2 regions of the Mesorhizobium sp. LNJC391B00 genome follow, and region 1 is predicted to be linked to the other one. Evidence: predicted binding sites of a transcription regulator. Region 1 holds the regulator's gene; the other holds the start of a gene.
The links. The regulator PhoB, encoded in region 1, activates phosphate uptake and scavenging genes when phosphate is short. The targets are predictions, from matches to a motif close to TGTCATNNANCTGTCAT.
Positions count from the first base shown of each region.

Region 2: the regulator PhoB is predicted to act here: its motif matches at 1,928-1,944, upstream of X750_RS137310 (PhoX family phosphatase).

Region 1 is NZ_AYWI01000011.1:122,030-125,448, forward strand. Features, by position in the region: gene pstA (phosphate ABC transporter permease PstA) at 1-63, shown strand, start outside; gene pstB (phosphate ABC transporter ATP-binding protein PstB) at 81-905, shown strand; gene phoU (phosphate signaling complex protein PhoU) at 947-1,651, shown strand; gene phoB (phosphate regulon transcriptional regulator PhoB) at 1,668-2,357, shown strand; gene X750_RS141080 (ROK family protein) at 2,388-3,419, opposite strand, start outside.
Region 2 is NZ_AYWI01000017.1:65,069-68,487, reverse strand. Features, by position in the region: gene X750_RS137310 (PhoX family phosphatase) at 1-1,872, opposite strand, end outside; gene X750_RS137315 (hypothetical protein) at 1,990-2,385, opposite strand; gene urtA (urea ABC transporter substrate-binding protein) at 2,698-3,419, shown strand, end outside.

The sequences.
Region 1 (3,419 bases):
TTCCTCATGGCCATGAACATCACCGCGATCGTGCTCCGGCGCCGGTTCGAGCGGCGCTGGTAGAAAAAAGGCAATTTGGTATGAACATCATGACCGAACAGTCCCTTGAGAATGCAGTGGGCGACAAAATGAACGCCAAGTCGAACGAAGTCATCAAGATGCGCGGCGACAAGGTCGGCGTCTTCTACGGCGAGAAGCAGGCGTTGTTCGACGTCAATCTCGACGTCCGCCAGAACCAGGTGACGGCGCTGATCGGCCCGTCCGGCTGCGGCAAGTCGACCTTCCTGCGCTGCCTCAACCGCATGAACGACACCATCGATTCGGCGCGGGTGACCGGCAAGATCACGCTCGATGAAGACGACATCTACGACAAGAACATCGATGTCGTCGAACTGCGCGCCCGCGTCGGCATGGTGTTCCAGAAACCCAACCCGTTCCCGAAGTCGATCTACGAGAACGTCGCCTACGGCCCGCGCATCCATGGGCTGGCCAAGCGCAAGTCCGACATGGACCAGATCGTCGAGCAGAGCCTGAAGAAGGCGGCGATCTGGAACGAGGTCAAGGACCGCCTGCAGGAGCCCGGCACCGGCCTGTCCGGCGGCCAGCAGCAGCGCCTGTGCATCGCGCGCGCCATCGCCGTGTCGCCGGAGGTGATCCTGATGGACGAGCCCTGCTCGGCGCTCGATCCGATCGCCACCGCCCGTGTCGAGGAGCTGATCGACGAACTGCGCCAGAACTACACGATCGTCATCGTCACCCACTCGATGCAGCAGGCGGCGCGCGTGTCGCAGCGCACGGCGATGTTCCATCTCGGCTATCTCGTCGAGGAGGGCGCCACCGACAAGATGTTCACCAACCCCGACGACAAGCGCACCCAGGACTACATTACCGGCCGCTTCGGCTGAGCCGTCCGGCGGGTGAATTTTCAGGCACGAGGACCAAGATCATGGGTGAACATACCGTCGCCTCCTTCGATGAAGAGCTCGGGCAGATCAGCAAGCTGATCCGCGACATGGGCGATCTGGCAGGCTCGATGGTCAGCGGCTCGACCAGGGCGCTGCTCAATTCGGACAATGCGCTGGCACAGCGTGTCGTTTCCGACGACGCCATCATGGATGCGCGCCAGCGCGAACTGGACGACCGCGCCATCACGCTGATCGCCAAGCGCCAGCCGATGGCCAACGATCTGCGCGCCGTGGTCGGCTCGATCCGCATGGCCGGCGACCTCGAGCGCATCGGCGATCTCGCCAAGAACATCGCCAAACGCGTCGGCACCGTGGGCTTGAGCGTCACGCCGCGCGACCTCTCGCACTCCATCGATGCCATGGCGCAGCTGGTGCTGATCCAGGTGCAAGGCGTCGTCGAGGAATATGCCGCCACCGATGCGGCAGCTCTTGCAAAACTCAGGAATGACGACGAGCGCATCGACGTCAAATACACGTCCGTGTTTCGTGAGCTCTTGACCTACATGATGGAAGACCCTCGCAACATCACCGCCTGCACGCATCTCTTGTTCTGCGCCAAGAATCTTGAGCGCATCGGCGATCATGTCACCAACATCGCCGAAAATGCGTATTATGTGCTGACCGGCCAGCAATTGCCCGCCAATCGTCCGAAGCAGGACGAGACGGCGATGGCCACGCCGGCCTGATGAGGGTGAACTGCCTATGATCGCGCCACGCATCATGGTCGTGGAGGACGAGGAGCCGCTAGGCGTGCTCCTCCGCTACAACCTCGAATCCGAAGGCTATCACGTCGAGGTGGTGACACGCGGCGACGAGGCCGAGATCCGCCTGCAGGAAAACGTGCCCGATCTCCTGGTGCTCGACTGGATGGTGCCCGCTGTTTCCGGCATCGAGCTCTGCCGGCGGCTTAGAGTGCGGCCCGAAACCGAGCGGCTGCCGATCATCATGCTGACCGCGCGCGGTGAGGAAAGCGATCGCGTGCGCGGCCTGTCCACCGGTGCCGACGACTATCTGGTCAAGCCATTCTCGACGCCGGAGTTCATGGCGCGCGTGAAGGCGCTGCTGCGCCGGGCCAAGCCGGAAGTGCTGTCCAGCGTGCTCAAGGTCGGCGACATCGTGCTCGACCGCGAGTCGCACCGTGTCTACCGCAAGAAGAGCGAGATCAGGCTCGGACCGACCGAGTTCCGGCTGCTCGAATTCATGATGCGCCATCCCGGCCGCGTGTTCTCGCGCAGCCAGCTGCTCGACAATGTCTGGGGCGAGACGATCTACATCGACGAGCGAACCGTCGACGTCCATGTCGGGCGCTTACGCAAAGCGGTCAACAACGGCCGCATGCCGGATGTCATCCGTACCATTCGCGGCGCCGGCTACGCGATCAGGGAAGACTAGGATGCTGCGCGTCGCGCCGTTGCCGGCCATTCAGGCGACATGCTTGCCGGATTTGGCCTGAATGCCCGGCGCGAAAATCTCCTGATCGACGAAGCCGAGCGCGCGCATGGCACAGCCTTCGCGGATCAGCGGCAGCTCGTTGGGCTCGGTGTCGAAGGAGATCGACTTCGAGTGCTGGCCGCCGGCGGTCTGGGCGATCGCTTCGCGCAATGCCGGCTCGATCAGGTCGAAGGCGGCGGCGCTGACGCCAACCATGGCGACAGGCGCCGGGTCGATCAGCGCAAACAGGCTGCCGAGGCCGAAGCCGAGCGCCTCACCGGCCTTGCGATAGGCTTCGCGCTCCGGGCCATCGGTTTCGCGGGCGCGCGCGGCGAGTGCGCGCATATCAGCGTCGCCGATATCGACCGGCTCGGCATCTTCGCTCATCATTTTGGCGCTGCGCCAGATGGCGTAGTTTCCGGCATAGGCCTCGACGCAGCCGCGCCGCCCGCAGCGGCAGAGCGCGCCGCCCGGACGGTGGATCATGTGGCCGAACTCGCCGCCCGAGGAATGGGTGCCGGTGAACAGTTCGCCTTTCAGCACCAGCCCCATGCCGATGCCGTGCGACAAGAGGATCGCGATGAAATTGTCGCGGTAGCGCTCGGGCTGGCGCCATTGCAGGGCCACCGCCATCATATTGCAGTCGTTCTCCATGGTGGCAGGAATGCCGAATTCCGCTTCCAACATGTCGGCGAAGGCAATGTCGGTCAGTGGCGTGATTGGCGACCACAGCATGGCCCGCGCCTGCGAATCGGTGATGCCCTGGATGCCCATGGCAATGCGGGCGATGCTCTGGACATCGAGGTCCGGGTCCGCGAGACGCCGCCCGACGATTGCTACGCATTCGCCGATCAGCTCGTCGCGCGGCATGGTCAGCGTGTCGAGCCGGCGCTGTTCTTCCGCGACCACCTGGCCGGCATAGTCGATGACGGTGACGGAGAGGAAGTTCAGCGACAGCACCACGGTCATGACCGCCGCCGCTTCCGGGTTGAGGCCAAGGCCGACCTGCGGCCGGCCGCGTTT
Region 2 (3,419 bases), on a different contig from region 1:
GACGGACGGCCGCGGCAATTGGCCATCCCTGAAGTCGGGCCACAGCGTCTGCGCCTTGTCGAGCGTCTCTGCATCTTCCGCAGGGTGCTGCACCGACAGGAACAAAGTCGAGCCGTCCGGCGTGAAGCACGGGCCGGTCGCTTCGGCGCCGTGCGGGCAGGTGAACAGCAGCTTCGGCAGGCCGCGCGCCGCACCTTCGGTGTCGACGCCATAGACGCCGTCCGGCAGGTCGAAATCATTGGCGCCGTCCGTCGCCACCCACAGCCGCCCGGCCGGATCGAAGGTGATGTTGTCGGGGCAGACGAACCAGCCATTGTCCGACGTATCCGGATGGAAGGTGGCGCCGACCTTGGCATCCCTGGGATTGCCGCAGAGCACGAACAGGTCCCAGGCATAGTTTTCGGCCGTGTGGTCGGCGTCCGCGCCGCGGCGGCCGGGCGGGATCAGTTCGACAATATGGCCCCAGAGATTTTCCGGCCGCGTGTTGGCCGGATTGACCTTTGACTGGTCGCGCTTCTTGTTCTTGGTCATCACCGCATAGACGCGGCCGGTCACCGGATTGGTCTCGATGTCCTCGGGCCGGTCCATCGGCGTGGCGCCGAGCGCATCTGCCGCAAACCGCGTCTTCAACAGCACCTCGGCCTGGTCGGCAAAACCGTTCTCGACGGTAAGCTTGCCCTGGCCGTGCACCAACGGCAGCCACGTCATCGAGCCATCGGCATCGAAGCGGGCGACCGACAGCACGCCATCGTCGAGCAGATCGGCGCCGGAGGCCGGATTGGCCTTGTCATAGGCCTTGGCCGAGACGAAGCGGTACATATATTCGAAATAGTCGTCGTCACCCATATAGACGACAACGCGGCCGTCCTTGTTGAGGACCACGGTCGAGGCCTCATGCGACATGCGGCCAAGTGCCGTGCGCTTCACCGGCCTGGACTGAGGATCGTAAGGGTCGATCTCGACCACCCAGTCGAAGCGGTTGGCCTCGTTCGGTTCCTTGTCGAGGTTGAAGCGGTCATGGAAGCGGCCGCGGCCATAGATGTCGGAGCCGTCGAAGCCGTAACGGTCGAGCAGGTCGGCAGTCGGCGCCTTTTTCGGGTCGCCGCCGAAAATGTCGGACACGCCTTCCTCGCAGGTCAGCACCGTACCCCAGGGGGTGAAACCGCCGCTGCAATTATAGCTGGTGCCGAGCACTTTCGTGCCAGTCGGGTCGGCCGAAGTTTTCATCAGCGCATGGCCGGCAACCGGTCCGGAAACGGTCATTTCGGTGTTGGCGGTGATGCGGCGGTTGAGCGGGCTGTCCGCCACGCTTGCCCACTTGCCGTCCTTCAATTGCACCTCGACGATCGAATGGCCCATCGCGGCCATGCCGAGATCGACCTGTTCCCTGGTCATCGTCTTGCCGGCATCGCCCTCGGTCATCCCCGGAAACATCACATTGGGCGAGATGTATTCGTTGTTGACGCAGAGCAGGCCATGATCGGAATTCACCGTGCCCTTGGGCAGCGGCATGAAGGCGATGTAGTCGCAATTGTAGCCGAAGCGCTTTTCCTGTTCCTCCGCCGCGACCTTGTTGCCGTCGAATTCGGCGAGGCCGGCTGCAAGCGGGTCGCCCCAGCGCGCGACGATGGTCGTCTCATAGCCTTCGGCGGCGGCATGGGTCTTGCCGTAGACCCGTTTCAGCTCGGGAAAGCCGAGCGTCGACTGCGCTGTGGCGGCATGCGTTTCGCCGGCAAACAAGGAGCCGACAAAGCTGCCGCCGGCAATCAGCGCGCCGGAGGCGAGGCTGCCTTTCAAAAGAGACCGGCGCGAGACGCGCTCGGCAATGATTTCGCGGATGACGGGGGAGGATGAAGACGGTGCATTGGCCATGGTGTCTGCCTCTCAGGGTGGATGTTACGGCGCACCGTTGCCCTAGTCTGCCTAGGCAACATTCACATGACATAAGAGGAAGGTTTTGCCGCAACTGGGCGCGGCACTACGCATCGCTCAGCCCTTGGTGCAGGTCGAGGCGGTGAAGGCGCCGTCGGGCTGCTTCAGAATGATGTCGAATGACGGGGCGGTCTCGCCGTCCAGTGTTGCCTGTGTCATGGAGACGGAGTTGCCACCGGTGGTATAGCCGCCCAGCGGCCCGAGCCAGGTGATCTCGCCATTGGCATTCATCTGATAGTTGTAGCCTTGCGTCGCGGTGCCGAATGTCACCGGACCACTATAGACATTGCCCTTGATAGTGATGTCGCCGAGGTTGAGGAAGGCGCCGAGCAAATAGACCTCGCAATGATAGGTGCCGTCCGGAAGCTTGCCCTCGCTGAAATCGGCGCGCGCGGCGCCGCTCGTTGCCATCAGCAGCAGGATGCCGGAAATGCATGAGGTGCGAGATGTCATGACGTCACTCTTTTGAAGGGCGAGCTTGCCCTATTTTTGCGCGGTACCGCAACATTGTTAGCCCGGAACACACGGCCGGAGATCAAAAACTAGGCATTTGTCTCAATTGGGCAAAAATTAGGCAAAAGCCATGTGCGCTGCGCAAATTTGCCTCAATCAATTTTCGCCGGCTACCACTGTTTTCTCGAGGCTAATATACCAACCGGCTGATAACGCTCGGCTATTCCATCTTCGTGAGCGGCGCCTTTGCGTTTGGCACGGCAGTTGCATTGCATTATCGCGGTGCAATCAAACAGCTTGGGAGTCTTCGGTATGAGGGGTAATTTCTCCACAATAACAAAAATGTTTTCGGCCGGCGTGGTCGCCGCCGGCCTGTCGATGTCGTCTCCGGCCCAGGCCGCCGAAGACACGATCAAGGTCGGCATTCTGCATTCGCTGTCGGGGACCATGGCGATTTCGGAGACGACGCTGAAAGACGCCATGCTGATGCTCATCGAAGAGCAGAATGCCAAGGGCGGTCTGCTCGGCAAGAAGCTCGAGGCGGTCGTTGTCGATCCGGCCTCCAACTGGCCGCTCTTTGCCGAAAAGGCGCGCGAGCTGATCTCGAAGGACAAGGTCGCCGCCGTGTTCGGCTGCTGGACCTCGGTGTCGCGCAAATCGGTGTTGCCGGTGTTCTCGGAACTCGACAACATCCTGTTCTACCCCGTCCAGTATGAGGGCGAGGAAAGCGAGCGCAACGTGTTCTACACCGGCGCCGCCCCGAACCAGCAGGCGATTCCTGCCGTCGATTATCTCATGAGCGAGGACGGTGGCTCGGTGAAGCGCTGGGTGCTGGAAGGCACCGACTACGTCTATCCCCGAACCACCAACAAAATCCTCGAGGCCTATCTGAAGGCCAAGGGCGTCGCCGCCGAAGACATCATGGTCAACTACACGCCGTTCGGCTTCTCCGACTGGCAGACCGAAGTCTCCGCAATCAAGAAATTCGGCTCGGCCGGCAAGAAGACCGCCGTCGTCTCGACCGTCAATGGCGA